Regions from separate parts of the Lentilactobacillus hilgardii genome, predicted to be linked through region 1. Evidence: predicted binding sites of a transcription regulator. Region 1 holds the regulator's gene; the other holds the start of a gene.
The links. The regulator HrcA, encoded in region 1, represses chaperone genes, less so after heat shock. The targets are predictions, from matches to a motif close to TTAGCACTCNNNNNNNNNGAGTGCTAA.

Region 1 (8,016 bases):
AATTGATGAAGTTGAATCAGCCATGAAGGGTATGCTTGCACCAACTTATAAGGAAGAAGTTACAGGTGAAGTAGAAGTTCGTGAGATTTACAAAGCTTCCAAAGTTGGTACTATTGCCGGTGGTATGGTTGTTGACGGTGTTGTTAACAAAGACAGTAAAGTTCGTTTAATCCGTGACGGTGTCGTTGTTTATACTGGAGAATTAAATAGTTTGAAACGTTTTAAAGATGATGTTAACCAGGTTAAACAAGGATTCGAACTCGGTCTTACAATTAAAGATTATAATGACATCAAGGTTGGCGATGTTATTGAAGCCTATATTATGAAAGAAGTTCCAGTTAAGTAGTTTAACTAAATGATTTTTTGGCAATAAAAGTTGTTATTTTATATTAAATGTTTGGAGGTGTATTTATATGGCTCATTATCGTGTTGGTCGTTTAGAGCAGGAAATCCAGCGTGAGGTAAATGATATTTTACTAAAACGAGTTCGGGACCCAAGAGTTCAGGGCGTCACATTGACGGGTGTTGAGGTAACTGGTGATTTACAGCAAGCCACCATTTATTACAGCATTCTTTCTGATGACAAGGCTGATGAGGAAACCACTGCAAAGGGACTTGAAAAGGCTACCGGATTGATTCGTGGTGAACTTGGCTCGCGTTTAAGCATTTATAAAACACCGGAAATCAAGTTTGAATTGGATACTTCTGTTCAGTATGGTGACAAAATCGATCGTCTCATTAATAAATTAAAGCGTGAAGATTAATAAATTTGATTTTTGACAAAGACTGCTTCAGCTACTAATGGCTGGGCAGTTTTTTTGTGATATACTTTTAGTAACTGAATTTTTTAGGAGAAGCCGATGGATGGAGTAATTGCATTATACAAAGAACGTGGTATGACGAGTCATGATTGTATTAGTCGACTACGGAAAATTTTACACACAAAAAAAATTGGGCATACTGGCACACTTGATCCTAATGTTGACGGTGTTTTGCCTATATGTATTGGACAAGCAACTAAAATTAGTGAACTGTTAATGGGATCCGGTAAGGTTTATCGTGGTTCAATCACGCTGGGAATGGCTTATGATACAGAAGACCTGGATGGACATTTAATTGCTACCAAGGCAATCGAAAGACCATTATCTTCTGAACAAATCGATGGTTTGTTACAAAAATTAACGGGTCATATTATGCAGGTGCCACCAATGTATTCAGCCGTTAAAATCAACGGTCATAAACTTTATGAATATGCTCGAAGAGGCGAAGTTATTCATCGAGAGCCACGTCCAATTTTTATTCAATCTTTCAAACAGACAAAAGTATCAAGTTTTGATGAAAAAAACCAGACTCAAACAATCTTTTTTGAGGTTGCCTGTTCAAAAGGAACGTATGTCAGAACATTAGCTGTCGATTTTGGAAAACTGATAAACACACCATCTGTGATGTCATCACTTACCCGAATCAAAAGCGGTGGTTTTGATATTTCGCAGTGTGTCACGTTGGAACAAGTTGACAAAGCCGCAGGCAGTGATACACTGTCTGACATTATTGAGCCATTATCAACCGCTCTTTCCGATTATCCTGCTTATCAGCTTGATGACAGTCGTTGGAAAATAATATCAAATGGCGGTTTTTTGGATCAAAGTATTTTACCTGACCGCGAACCTATTGTTAGATTGGTTTATCAGGGAGAAACAAAAGCACTCTATCAATTCGATGAACCCAAAAGAGTTTATCGACCTTTTAAGATGTTCTTGAAAAATAATTAACGAGGAGAAACTGCAAGATGGATATTACTAAGCTTCATTATCCTCTCGATGATGATTGCCAATTTAAGGATAAAACAGTGATTGCTATGGGATTTTTTGATGGTTTTCATAAAGGTCACCAAGCTGTTTTACAGCGGGCAAAAGAAGAAGCTCAAAAGCATGGTACCAAATTGGTTGTATTAACGTATGATCATCATCCGGCACTTGTTTATAAAAAAATGTCGTCACATGAAAAACGATATATTACACTGCTGGACTATAAGCTTAAGCTGTTTAAAGAATTTGGCGTTGACGAGGTATTACTGGTTAACTATTCTTATCAATTTCAAAGCCAATCACCTCAAGAGTTCATTCAGCACTTTTTAAGCCGTTTTAACCCCATAGCTGTGGTTGCAGGATTTGACCATACTTATGGCGGCGAACCAGCAGATAACATGGTGAACTTGCCAAAGTACGTCAATGGCGCATTTAAAGTTATCACAGTGCCGGCACTCAAGCAAAACAATCAAAAAGTGAGTTCTACTCAAATTCGCAATAATTTGGATAATGGGCATATTGAAAAGGTTAATCAATTGTTGGGTCGTCCCTTCCAGACCGAAGGTGTGATTGTTCACGGTGAGGAGCGCGGTCGGTTATTGGGCTATCCAACTGCTAATGTTGAGCATTCGGAGTATCAATGGCTTCCAACGATTGGCATTTATATTGTCACTGTTGAAATTGGCAGGAAAAAGTATCTGGGGATGGCATCGATAGGTAAGAATGTGACATTTTCTGATAATGGTCCAATGACTGTTGAAATTAATTTGATCGACTTTCATCAAAATATTTACGGTGAAGTCGTTAGAGTCAATTGGCTGTCACATGGGCGGGGAGAAATTAAATTTAAAACCGCTGACGATTTAGTTGAGCAACTTGATAGAGATGAGCAGGATACTCGCCATTATCTATCGGAACATCCAGATATCTTAAATTAGCACTATTAGCACTCAAACGAATTTATTGCTAAAAATCGTTGATAATCCCTTGACTTATAACACATGGTTTGTTAAATTATAAATGTGCCTTAGCACTCGAATACTATGAGTGCTAAAAAGAGGTGATGTTAGTGCTGACGGATAGGCAAAAAGATATTCTTAAAATAATCATTCGAGATTATACGAGGACGGGAATGCCAGTTGGTTCCAAGGCATTAGCTTCAGAATTTCCGACCCATGTTAGCTCCGCAACGGTTAGAAATGATATGGCTGCACTTGAATCAAAGGGCTTAATCACAAAAACACATTTTTCATCTGGAAGGGTTCCATCCATGCAAGGTTATCGTTATTATGTTGACAATCTTGTTCAACCGGATCCGCTGGATGATAGTGCAGAAGATTTAATCAAAAGTTCTTTTAACATTGAGTTTAACCGAATTGACGAAATCATTCAGGAATCTGCAAAGGTGTTATCCGATTTAACAAGTTATATGGCAGTCACTTTCAATCCTGAACCAGGAAATAATTTAAAATTGGGTGGCTTTCGACTTGTTAAACTGGATGATCGACAGGTAATGGCAATTATCGTTACTAATACTGGTCATGTGGTTGATAAGATTTTCCGATTAACGAATGTTTCTTCGGAACAGCTGGAAACCATTGTTAACATTATCAATTCAGAGTTAGTTGGCAAACCTATTTCTCAGGTTGCCGATAAATTAAGAATTGATATTCCAATGTTAATGACGAAGTATATTCAGACACCCCAGGGATTTTTGAAGATATTTGGTGAAATGCTTAGTGAAGCTGGTCGAGACAAGGTTCATGTCGACGGTAAACTTAACTTATTAAAGTTTGCGGAACGTCAAAACATTGACAGGTTGAAGCCTCTATACAATCTTTTGGACACCGAAGATACTGTTCAAAAAATTATTAATCCTGATTCCCACGATGTTCAAGTTCGAATTGGAAGCGAGCTAAGAAACGATTTGTTAAAAGATTATAGTATTATCACTGGGACCTATGATTTAAATGAGTATGGACACGGTGTTATCGCTGTTATTGGACCAACCAGGATGCCTTACTCAAAGATTATTGGAATCGTTGGTGCATTAAGAGAAGAACTAACCAAAAAGCTTTTAGGGTACTATGATGATAACTAATTTTAAGGAGGCGATTGTTTGGCAGATAAAAAGGATGATTCATTAAAATCAAATGAGCCAGCAGACGATTTGGCTTCTAAGAATGATCATGGGCACGAAAAAAAAGTTCAAGATGCAAAGGCAGCAAAAAAATCCGATTTTTCTAAAACTGAAAAGCATGATTCAGCAGACGAAGTTGTCAAGTTAAAGCAGACTGTAGTTAATTTGCAAAAAAAACTTGATGATATGGAAAACCGGTATTTAAGGGCCGAAGCTGATATAAAAAACATTCAAACTCATGCTAAGAAGGAACAGGCTGATTTGATTAAGTATGATGGTCAGCAACTGGCACATGATATTTTGCCGATCGTTGATAACCTTCAACGCGCACTTGCAGTTGAAGCAACCGACGAGAATGGTAAACAATTAAAAAAGGGCGTTTCAATGGTATTCGAGCATTTAACTAAGGCACTGTCTGATAATGGTGTTGAGGAAATTGATGCATTGAACAAACCGTTCGATCCCAAACTTCAACAAGCGATTCAAACGACGACTGCTGATGAGAAGCATCCGGCCGATACCGTGGCGCAGGTTCTGCAAAGTGGTTACCGATTAAAAGATCGGGTTCTTCGACCAGCAATGGTTGTCGTCGCAAAATAAATCTTTAAAGAAAAAGAGGATTATTTATGGCAAGTAATAAAATTATCGGTATTGATTTAGGAACAACAAACTCTGCCGTTGCTGTATTGGAAGGCAACGAACCTAAGATTATTCCAAACCCGGAAGGTTCACGTACAACACCATCTGTCGTGGCATTTAAAGATGGCAAACCTTCTGTTGGTGAAGTTGCAAAACGTCAAGAAATTACAAATCCAAATACTGTTCACTCCATTAAGAGTCATATGGGTGAACCGGGCTATACAGTTGATGTTGATGGCAAGAAGTATACGCCACAACAAATTTCAGCAATGATTCTTCAATATATTAAAGATTTTGCTGAGGATTACATTGGTGATAAAGTTGAAAATGCTGTTATTACTGTTCCAGCTTATTTCAACGATGCTCAGCGTCAAGCAACTAAAGATGCTGGTAAAATTGCAGGTTTAACTGTTAAGCGAATCATTAACGAACCTACTGCTGCAGCTTTGGCATATGGTCTTGATAAGCAAGATAAAGATGAAAAAGTGCTTGTTTACGATTTGGGTGGTGGTACTTTTGATGTTTCCATCCTTGAATTGGGCGATGGTGTCTTTCAAGTTCTTTCCACAAATGGTGATACCCATCTTGGTGGAGATGACTTTGATCAACGCGTAATGGATTGGTTAATTGACGGATTTAAGAAAGAAAACGGTGTTGACCTTTCAAAGGATAAGATGGCTCTTCAACGTTTAAAGGATGCTGCTGAAAAGGCCAAAAAAGATCTTTCCGGTGTCACTGAATCTGAAATCAGCTTGCCATTTATTTCAGCTGGTGAGAACGGACCTTTGCATTTGCAAACAACTTTGACCAGAGCTAAATTCAATGAATTAACTTCTGACTTGGTTGCAAAAACAAAGACACCGTTTGACAATGCTTTAAAAGATGCCGGTTTGCAAGTTTCAGACATTGATCAAGTTATTTTAAATGGTGGATCAACTCGAATCCCTGCTGTTCAAGAAGCAGTTAAGTCATGGACAGGTAAGGATTCCAATCATTCAATCAACCCTGATGAAGCAGTTGCTTTAGGTGCTGCTGTCCAAGGCGGTGTCATTACTGGTGATGTTAAAGACGTTGTTTTACTTGACGTTACGCCATTGTCACTTGGTATTGAAACCATGGGTGGTGTCTTCACCAAGTTAATTGATCGTAATACCACTATTCCAACTTCCAAGTCACAAGTTTTCTCAACTGCTGCTGATAATCAACCAGCCGTTGACATTCACGTATTGCAGGGTGAACGTCCAATGGCAGCAGATGATAAAACACTTGGTCAATTTCAATTAACTGATATTCCAGCTGCTCCAAGAGGTGTTCCTCAAATTGAAGTCACATTTGATATCGATAAAAACGGTATTGTTAATGTATCTGCCAAGGATAAGGGCACAGGCAAGCAACAGAAGATTACCATTAAAGATTCCTCAGGACTTTCCGATGACGAAATTAAAAAGATGATGAATGAAGCCAAGGAAAATGAGGAAGCTGATAAGAAGCGTAAGGAAACAGTTGACTTGAATAATGAAGTTGACCAATTGATCTTCCAGACTGATAAGACGCTTAAAGAAGTTAAGGGCAAGGTCTCAGATGATGAAATCAAAAAGGCTGAAGATGCTCGTGACGCACTGAAAAAAGCAAAGGAAGACAACAATGTTGATGATATGAAAGCTAAGAAAGATGATTTGAATAAGATCGTTCAAGACTTGGCAGTAAAATTGTATCAACAACAAGCTCCTAAAGATGGTCAAGGCCAATCAACTGATGGTCAACAACAGGGTAATACCGGATCATCTAATGGTGATTCATCTGACAAAGGTAACGATGATGGAACAGTCAATGGTGACTTCCATGAAGTTCACAATGACGATGATAAAAAGTAATCTTTAGAATCGTATTAGAACAAAAGTCAAGGCCAGCTGGCTTTGGCTTTTTGTTAAAATATGGTATTCTATCAAAGTATAGATTTGATTGAAGATGGGAGTTTCTAATGGCAAATAAAGATTATTATGATATCCTCGGGGTTTCGAAAGATGCCAGTGACGATGAGATCAAACATGCCTACCGTAAATTATCAAAAAAATGGCATCCAGATATTAACAAAGCTCCGGATGCAGAAGCAAAATTTAAAGAAATTAATGAAGCATATGAGACACTAAGTGATCCACAAAAACGTGCCAATTATGATCAGTACGGTTCTGCTGACGGAGCCGCTGGTGGTTTTGGCGGTGGAGCCGGAGCAGGCGGCTTTGGTAATTTTGATTCAAGCGGTTTTGGCTTTGATGATATTTTTAGCCAATTTTTTGGTAATCGTCAACAAAGTGCCGATCCTTCTGCGCCAAGACAAGGACGTGATCTTCAATACCAAATGACTATGGAATTTGAAGATGCTATTTTTGGTAAGACAACGCGAATTAAATACAATCGTGAAGCACAATGTCACACTTGTGGTGGTACCGGTGCAAAACCAGGCACATCTCCTGTGACATGTTCTCGTTGTGGTGGTCGAGGCTTTATTGTAACCGAGACTAACACACCTCTTGGAAGGATGCAGTCTCGACAAACTTGTCCGGTTTGTCATGGTACTGGTAAAGAAATTAAGGAAAAATGTCCAACTTGTGGTGGTAGTGGCCATGTTGATGAACGCCATGAAATTGAAGTTAAGGTTCCAGCTGGAATTGATGATGGCCAACAAATGAGGTTACAAGGACAAGGGGAAGCCGGGACAAACGGCGGACCTTACGGTGACCTATACATTGTTTTCCGAGTCAAACCAAGCAAAATTTTCACTCGAGACGGGTCAACGATTTACGTCGATCAACAGATTAGCTTTGCCCGGGCTGCACTTGGCGGTAAGATCAAGGTTAAAACTGTTCATGGTGATGTTGAGCTCAAAGTTCCTGCAGGTACTCAAACCGGGACTACATTCCGTCTAAAGGGAAAAGGTGCGCCAAGATTGCGTGGGAATGGAACAGGTGACGAACGTGTGACTGTTACAGTTACGACACCTAAATCCTTAAACAAAGAGCAGAAGATTGCGATGGAAGCATTCGCAAAAGCCAGTGGTGAAAACATTGGTGGTAAGGGTGCAAGTAATTTTTTTGACAAAGTAAAGGACGCTTTTGATAAGAAATAATGATGGACATAACTGATTATTTCATTAAGCGTTTATTAATCAAATAATATGTGAAGGGACTGTTGGTAAACATGCAAACTTTGCCGCAGTCCTTTCTTTGTGATTATCATAAATATTGGCAGAAAGCTTAAATTTGTTGCGACATTCCTTCTTTTTCACTAAACTAGAGGGGATAAGATATTTTTTAGACAATGAAAGTGAGAAAACAACATGGATTTGAAAAAAATGAAGGAACATCAAAAATATATTCGCAATTTTTCCATCGTTGCTCACATCGACCATGGGAAGTCGACACTTGCTGA
Region 2 (8,016 bases), 1.1 Mb from region 1:
GCTTTCAAAATTGATCGATTAATGAAAGACTGTTCATTCTCTGCTATCTCGGCAAGCTGTTGAACCGCCCAATCCTGCGTATCACCCATTACTATTCCTCCTGATCCCGAATCATTTTTATGTTTAACTTCAAATCATCAATTTGATCCTGACGACTATCAATCGAATCAATAATTAAATCAAGCAACTCCCTTTGTTGTGCGGTTTTCCCGGCCTCTAGTTGTTTAAGACGAGTGATCAGCCACTTCTCACGTTTTTCAAGGCTTAATGGCATTGGCGCGCTCAAATATTGAAGATAGCCAACCAATAATTCTTGCTTCTTTAAAACGTCCAGATAGCCGAATTGATCGATTATAAATGATTTCAAGTAAACCATCCCCGCCTTATTGGCAAATGCCTCAAACGGCTTCATAAGCTCGGAAATCGTGAATCGTTCCCGACCCCCGGCCTGAAAATCCGCCAGTGAATCGCCCAGCGTGATCACGAGACCCAATTCCTTATTTTTAAGCCAGTGTTTTGCGACAATAAACTTTCTGGTAAACACGTCATCCATGTATTGTTTTAAGCTCGCTGGTGACGTGTACCAATACATCGGAAATTGAAAAATAATCCGGTCAAATGCCCGCAATCGTTTTTGTTCATCGACAATGTTTATTTGGGTTGCGGAATACAAGTCATCAATAGAGCGCCATGTGACATTATCCAAATAATCAGCACTGGTTTTCAAAAAAGTCTGGGTAGCGGATGCTGTAGCTTTTGGATGTGAAACTAAAACCAACGTTTTCATTGTGATCACCTTACTTTCCATTCGTATTGTTACCTGCTATTGTATGCTATATCAGTAGGACTAACAAAGGGGATTTTAAAATGGCAACTTATACAATTCACACAACTTACCGTAACATTGGTGCACAGACGATGAATCAAGCTGGCGATCATCAATTTATCGCGGATGAACCCACTATTTTCCGCGGTACGGATGCTGGCCCAAATCCGGTTCAATATTTATTAGGAGCCGTTGGTGCCTGTCTTGGTGCCAGTGCTGCTTCACTGGTCAATAGACCGAAATCAACCATTAAAATCAAAAAATTCGATGTTCTTGTGACTGGTGAAACCGAACGATTTGCGGATAAATCATCCCGGGTTTCAAAAATTAACGTTAAATTAACTTGCGAAACGAACCTGAATCAGGAAGAAAATCGAAAATTCATCGAAGATACCATCCATTTATGCACGGTTCATAACACATTAAAAGATGCAGTCGAGTTTACATTTGATATCAATTAAGAAAAAGTTAACAGTAAGATTACAAAAAGTGTTAGCGCTCACAGATGTGAAGTGCTAATTTTTTATTTTATTTTTTGGTATATGTGTTAAGATCGCCTATATGTAGGCGTTCTCTATCAAAAATTAATCAAGCAAATTCTTGTACTGATAACAATTTCATGATATTATATAGTTGTTCGTAAGGGGAACAGATATTCTTATAGACGAACAGCTCAATTAGAAAACTAAATAGTAAATAATCGGAGGCATGCATATGAATAACGATATTTTTGATGACATTTTTAACGACCCGTTCTTCAAGCAACAATTACCAAATATGTCGGGTCAACAACAAATGCGACAGCAACCCGTTCAAGTGCAGGAACGCAGACCTCAAAATAAAACGACCTTATTAGACCAATATGGAACCGACCTAACCAAAATGGCTAAAGATGGCAAGCTTGACCCCGTCATTGGTCGGGATAAAGAAATTGAACAAATGGAAGAAGTTTTGAGCAGACGAACCAAGAATAATCCAGTATTAATCGGTGAAGCCGGCGTCGGCAAAACAGCTGTCGTTGAGGGTCTCGCTCAAAAGATTGTTGATGGTGACGTTTCCGAGAAACTGCTTAACAAGCGGATTATCTCTGTAGATGTTGTTTCACTGGTTCAGGGAACCGGCATTCGTGGCCAATTTGAGGAACGAATGAAAAAGTTGATTGATGAAGTTTCAAAGAATAAAGATGTGATCCTGTTTATTGATGAAATTCATCAAATCATCGGTGCCGGATCAACCGGTGAAGGCGATAAAATGGATGCCGGAAACATTCTGAAACCTAAATTGGCACGTGGCGACTTTCAACTCATCGGTGCGACCACCAGTAACGAATATCGTGATATTGAAAAAGACCAGGCACTTGCCCGTCGATTCCAGCCAATCATGGTTAACGAACCAAGCGAACAAGATACACTGACAATCATTAAGGGACTAAAGCCAAAGTATGAAAGATTCCATCACGTTCGTTATACCGACGACGCCCTAAAAGCCGCTGTGTCATTCAGTAACCGTTACATTCAGGATCGAATGAATCCGGATAAGGCGATCGATTTAATCGATCAAGCCGGTGCTAAAGTTGCGATGGGCTCATCAATTACAAAGGACAAGTCAACTTTGCAGCAAGAGGCTGAAAAGCTTGAAAAGTCCAAAAAGGATGCTTCATCTAATGAAGAATACGAAAAAGCTGCCGGGCTTCGCGATAAGCTCGACAAAGTAGAAGCTCAAATCAAAGCCATTGATAATGGCACTAAAGTAGAAGTACCCGAAGTTACTGCAGACGTTATTAAAAAAGTTGTTGAACGTATTACAGGCGTCCCTGTTACTGACGTTAATAAAAACCAGGTCAGTCAACTCAACAGTCTGAACAAAGATCTCAAAAAAGAGGTTATCGGTCAGAACAAAGCAATTGATGCAATCTCGGCAGCCATCAAACGTAGCCGGGTTGGCTTTACAGAGGGCAATCGGCCAATCGGCAGTTTCCTGTTTGTTGGCCCTACCGGAGTTGGTAAGACTCAAACGGCAAAGGCGCTTGCCAAAGAACTATTTGGAACAACCAAAGCCATGTTTCGTTATGACATGTCTGAATATATGGATAAGATTAGTGCTTCCAAACTAATCGGTTCGGCTCCCGGCTATGTGGGTTATGAGGAAGGCGGTCGATTAACGGAACAAGTCCGTCGTCATCCTTATAGTTTGATCCTGCTCGACGAAATCGAGAAGGCCCATCCCGATGTTCTGAACCTGTTACTGCAAATCTTGGATGATGGCCGCCTATCCGATGCACAGGGCCGAACCGTTGACTTCAGCAACACAGTCATCATCATGACCAGTAATGCCGGTCAAGAAAATAGCAGTGATAAAAAGGATGTCATTGATCGCTTGAAGCCTTACTTCAAGCTTGAGTTTTTGAATCGAATTGATGATATTATTCAATTCAATTCATTAACAAAGGCTGATTTGCTTCAAATTCTTGATCTCATGCTCAATGACTTGGATCAATTGGTAAACAAATCACGTGGTATCCACTTCACCATAACGGATGATGCTAAGAACCAACTGGTTAATATGGGATACAGCAAGGAACTTGGTGCACGTCCAATGCACAGAGTTATCACTAAGGAAATTACCGATAAATTAACTAATAGTTTCCTGGCTCACCCAGAAGAGAAAAACTTTACGGTCAACGCAAAAGATAATCAAATCGAGGTCACCCCTACTACCGGTAAAGAAGCAACGATCAGTAAGTAATGTTTCCGGTCGAAATCCAAGTTAATCCGTTGACATATACCAGCGATATTGGTATATTATAGTCAATGTGTTTCAGGAGTCGATTTTCAAAGGTACTTGTTTTATAGTTTTATGAAATAACTTCCTTGGAATCAGTTCAACTAGATACATTAAAATTTATGATGCGCAAAAAGCGCAAGGAGGTTTCATATATTATGAAACAAGGTACTGTTAAATGGTTCAACGCTGATAAAGGTTATGGCTTCATTACTACTGACGATGGTGACGTATTTGTTCACTTCTCAGCTATCAACAAAGACGGCTTCAAGTCATTAGACGAAGGCCAACATGTAACCCTTGACGTTGAAGACAGCGACCGTGGCCCACAAGCTGCCAACGTTACTGTTGTTGACGACTAATTAAAAAATTAAAAAGTTTTTTAAAAACCGACGAGAGATCGTCGGTTTTTTTGTGCTTACAGACACAAGCCCTGCATTAACTAACTCCTCCCGTTAACCATATACCCCTAAAATAATTAATCGTGTTCATTTAATACAAAACGCGGTATACTAAATTTGGATATTATATAAAGGGGTATATTAGTTATGGAAATAAATAGGTCAACTGCTTGCAGAAAGGTCATTTTAATAACGAGCTTTCTGGCTACTTTGATATTAGGCTTTCTGGTCGTTACCGATCATACATATGCTGATGTTCAGTCACAAACAACATGCAGCGAAACAACGTCTCAATCCTCATCCTCGGAGCAAACAATTGTCTTTAAGGAATCGGCTTCCAACAGCGATAATGTCGACTCATCAACTGACACGACGCTCAATAACACTTCGGATAGTCAAAGCAATAATCAAAATGCTACCACGTCAAATCAATCGTCCACAAGTGGTGCAACCACTCCTGCACCTTCGGAAAACACGGCCGATACCAGTCAGCCAACGTCTTCAGTAAATGGTTCAAGCACACCAGAATCGACATCTTCTTCATCAGAAAGCGCCAATGCAAGTTCTTCAACTAATGAATCGCAAGTTAACAATCCATCATCACAAGACGTGACCGGTACTGCATCATCGAAAGATCAAGGTCAAACCAACACCGATTCTACAAGTAATGATGTTGATTCAACAACTGGTTCAAGTCCTGTAACGGATCAATCCTCAAGTACCGACAACACAACGACCGGAGGAACCGATAAGGATCAGATCACCGTTACGGGTACCAATAGTTCAACTGATCCCGCAATCAAACAGTCCAGTTCCAATCCCTTACTCAATTGGTTGACAAATATGACCAGTGCCGGAGCTGCTGCCTTGATTTATCCATTTATCACTTCCCGCCAAGGGTCTCATTTATTATCAGAATTTCGAACATTATTATCCCCTACCCGCTACAACATTGATCAAACCTGGTCGGATTTGGATCAAAAATATAATCCTGACTATACAAAGCAATTCTACACTGATGCCCAGAACTGGTATGATAATGAGGTTAAAAAAGAAACGTTAACGGTTCCGTTTGCGGACGGCAGCGGAAATGCCTCGGCAACTTATATCGCTCATCCGGGTTCAAGCAAAACAATTATTTATGGTCAGGGTTGGACAACCGAGCCCGAGTGGATGGGATACATTTCGAAAATTTTCTATGACATGGGTTATAACGTTCTAATGCCTTATACCCGCGGGCAAAACAGCAGTGATGGCGAGTTCCTGACATTTGGATACAAAGATAAGGCAGATTGGATTAACTGGATCAATAAAATCGACCAACTAAACGGTCCCAACAGCGAAGTGGTCCTTTATGGCCAGTCACTTGGTGCCGATGACGCTTTGGAAGCCGGTGCACAAAAGAATCTACCATCATCAGTTAAAGCCGTCATTGCCGACTGTGGCTACTCAACGATCCCATCTCTTCTTTATTCGCTTTATACAGGGGCAGCCAACAAACTAAACGGCTATACGTCAAAAATCGGCTGGAACCTCAATGGATCGATCCCACTAGTGCCGTATGATCAATTTCTAAACAATCTTAATAACGTTAACCATCTTTTCCAAGGCTTCAACTTGGATGATGCCTCAGGATTGACAGCCGTTCAAAATTCAACACTGCCAACGTTATTTATTGCGACGGCCGATGACACCTTCATTCCGGATTCGGAAACCAAAGCTTTGTATAATGCCAGCATTTCTAAGGATAAGCAGCTATGGATCCTGGATGGCAATGTTGGTGGCCATGCCTCTGCCAATAATGCAGTGCTCGCCTACACCCAGCACATTCAAGATTTTCTTAACGCTGTTGATAATGGGCAAACCAGTTCAACAACTTCTACAAATCAACTAACGGTTGACGACAATCAAGCAGTCGCCGCTTAAAACCGTTTATATATCATGATGATTAAAAAGATCGACTTCCATTTTCGGAAGTCACGCGTTGTGCTAGTTGTGTCACATTCGTAACAATTGAATTAGTTTTTTGAGCTTTAAGCAACCCAAAGCCCCGCATACGCGGTAACTTCTTAGGTGACTAAACCAGAAAGAAGGAACTGTTATGCGAGGCCTCCTCAAAGTTATCGTAAAAACCAATCCAATTCAAGCTAAATTTCAACATTTTATCGAAATTATTGAACCGATTTATGAAACCATTAATCCGGCTATTCGTTTCCGGCCAAATTACCGCCAGCTGAAAGCCGATGATGTCATTATCCTGGCCTGCATGTTAATGCGGATTGAAGAACGGGACGGTTCCGAAACCTATTTTCATCAAAAATTGGTTAGCTGGGGAATTACTGTCCCTGAACGCTCCCGGTATAACCGGCGTTGTCGAGATTTAGTATTAATAATGAAATTCATGCGGGTCACTTTATTGAGACAGTGGGTCCCACCCGTTACCTATGAAATCATTGATAGTGCGCCGATTACTTTGGCAGCTACTCGTCGAAGCAATCAGGCCAAGGTTTTAACCGGTTTCGCCAACAAAGGCTATAATGCCACCAAACAGACCTATTACTATGGCTTTAAGTTACATGCCGTGATGGCCAACCAAGGCTACTTTCTGGCCTGGGAACTGACGCCGGCGTCCCTTGATGATCGAAAAGCCGCGGAAGAACTCTTATTAACCGCGCCCGCGCGACAGGTCTTAGCCGATGGCGGTTATTTAAGCCAACCATTAAAAGATCGGTTGGCCACCACCTTTGGCATTCATCTTTGGACGCCCTTGCGCAAGAACATGGCTGCCCAGACAACGGTCGATACCGGATTTTTGAAAAATCAACGTCGGCATATTGAAACCAATTTTAATAATTTAGATACGGTGGGCCACTTTGAACACCCGGGAATTCGAACCATGTCCGGCTTGGAGAGCCGCTTAGAAGCGCTGTTACTGTGGCACACGATTCGAGTTCATGAACAACTCGCCGCTGGCAAAAGCGGGTTAAGACTTGGCCATTACTAACCAATATTTCATAACTAGCACAACGCGTGAAGTCGATCTTTTATTATTGCAATTCCCTTAATAGTCGAACGACGCTCTCCTGATAACCAATACCGAACTTACCTAAGTGAAGCATTAAATAATAAAGTTGGTAGAATGGCAGTCGATTTTGATACCCTTCATCTAAAGGATATTCATCTTGATAGCCTTGATAAAACTCGGGGTCAAAACCGGCAAACACTTGACTGACACCAATATCAAACTCGCGATCTCCGTAGAAAACTGCCGGATCAATAATAACGGGCTGCCCATTTTCATCAAACATAAAGTTGCCCGACCAAAAGTCACCATGCAGTAAGGATGGTTTAGAATCATGAGTTCGCATTAACTGTTTAAACCTAACCAGACACTTTTGATACATTGCTTCCATACTTCCCGTCCACAAATGCCTCTTGAGAATAATCTTTTTCCGATATTCCAACCGCTCGTTAATAAAGAATGACGGCCAGTCCGGGTACCATGTACCACCATGATCAGACTTACCCTCGGGATCGTCGAGATTAAAGCCAAATTGCCCGTTAGCACTCGTTCTTTTATGCATTTGAGCAATTACCCGTCCTAAGGCATATTGGTCGCCAAATGACTGAGAATCAATATAGTTAAGAAGTAAATAGGCATTGCTTTCCCAAGTACCGTTTGCTAAGACACTTGGAACCATGGCTGTTTTTGTCAGCAACTTCAAGCCAACAATCTCTTGCTTATAAAAGTCTTTTGTATCGCTGGGATGCAGAAGCAGAAAATACTTTTTACCATTTTGACCGACTAGCTTATAAGCTGAATTAACATCGCCACCACCAACTGGCTGAGTGCTGATAATCGGTCCGATCGGTAATGTCGCCAAAAGTGCTTTATCCAATATATGTGTCCCCTTTCCAATTCTCATTCTTTGATGTCAATCCTAGAACCAACTTCGGGAATTTGTCAAAGGGATCAAAATAAAACTATGTTAGTTAAAAAACTATGCT

Region 2: the regulator HrcA is predicted to act here: its motif matches at 1,319-1,345, upstream of GQR93_RS12445 (ATP-dependent Clp protease ATP-binding subunit).

The regions. Positions count from the first base shown of each region.
Region 1 covers NZ_CP047121.1:1,543,665-1,551,680, forward strand. The annotation lists gene infB (translation initiation factor IF-2) at 1-346, shown strand, start outside; gene rbfA (30S ribosome-binding factor RbfA) at 414-764, shown strand; gene truB (tRNA pseudouridine(55) synthase TruB) at 861-1,772, shown strand; gene ribF (riboflavin biosynthesis protein RibF) at 1,790-2,746, shown strand; gene hrcA (heat-inducible transcriptional repressor HrcA) at 2,872-3,909, shown strand; gene grpE (nucleotide exchange factor GrpE) at 3,928-4,548, shown strand; gene dnaK (molecular chaperone DnaK) at 4,575-6,461, shown strand; gene dnaJ (molecular chaperone DnaJ) at 6,569-7,714, shown strand; gene lepA (translation elongation factor 4) at 7,925-8,016, shown strand, end outside.
Region 2 covers NZ_CP047121.1:2,612,068-2,620,083, forward strand. The annotation lists gene GQR93_RS12430 (hypothetical protein) at 1-89, opposite strand, end outside; gene GQR93_RS12435 (NAD(P)H-dependent oxidoreductase) at 92-808, opposite strand; gene GQR93_RS12440 (OsmC family protein) at 868-1,287, shown strand; gene GQR93_RS12445 (ATP-dependent Clp protease ATP-binding subunit) at 1,535-3,571, shown strand; gene GQR93_RS12450 (cold-shock protein) at 3,766-3,969, shown strand; gene GQR93_RS12455 (alpha/beta hydrolase) at 4,156-5,934, shown strand; gene GQR93_RS12460 (IS982 family transposase) at 6,110-7,012, shown strand; gene GQR93_RS12465 (fructosamine kinase family protein) at 7,056-7,907, opposite strand; gene GQR93_RS12470 (ketopantoate reductase family protein) at 8,010-8,016, opposite strand, start outside.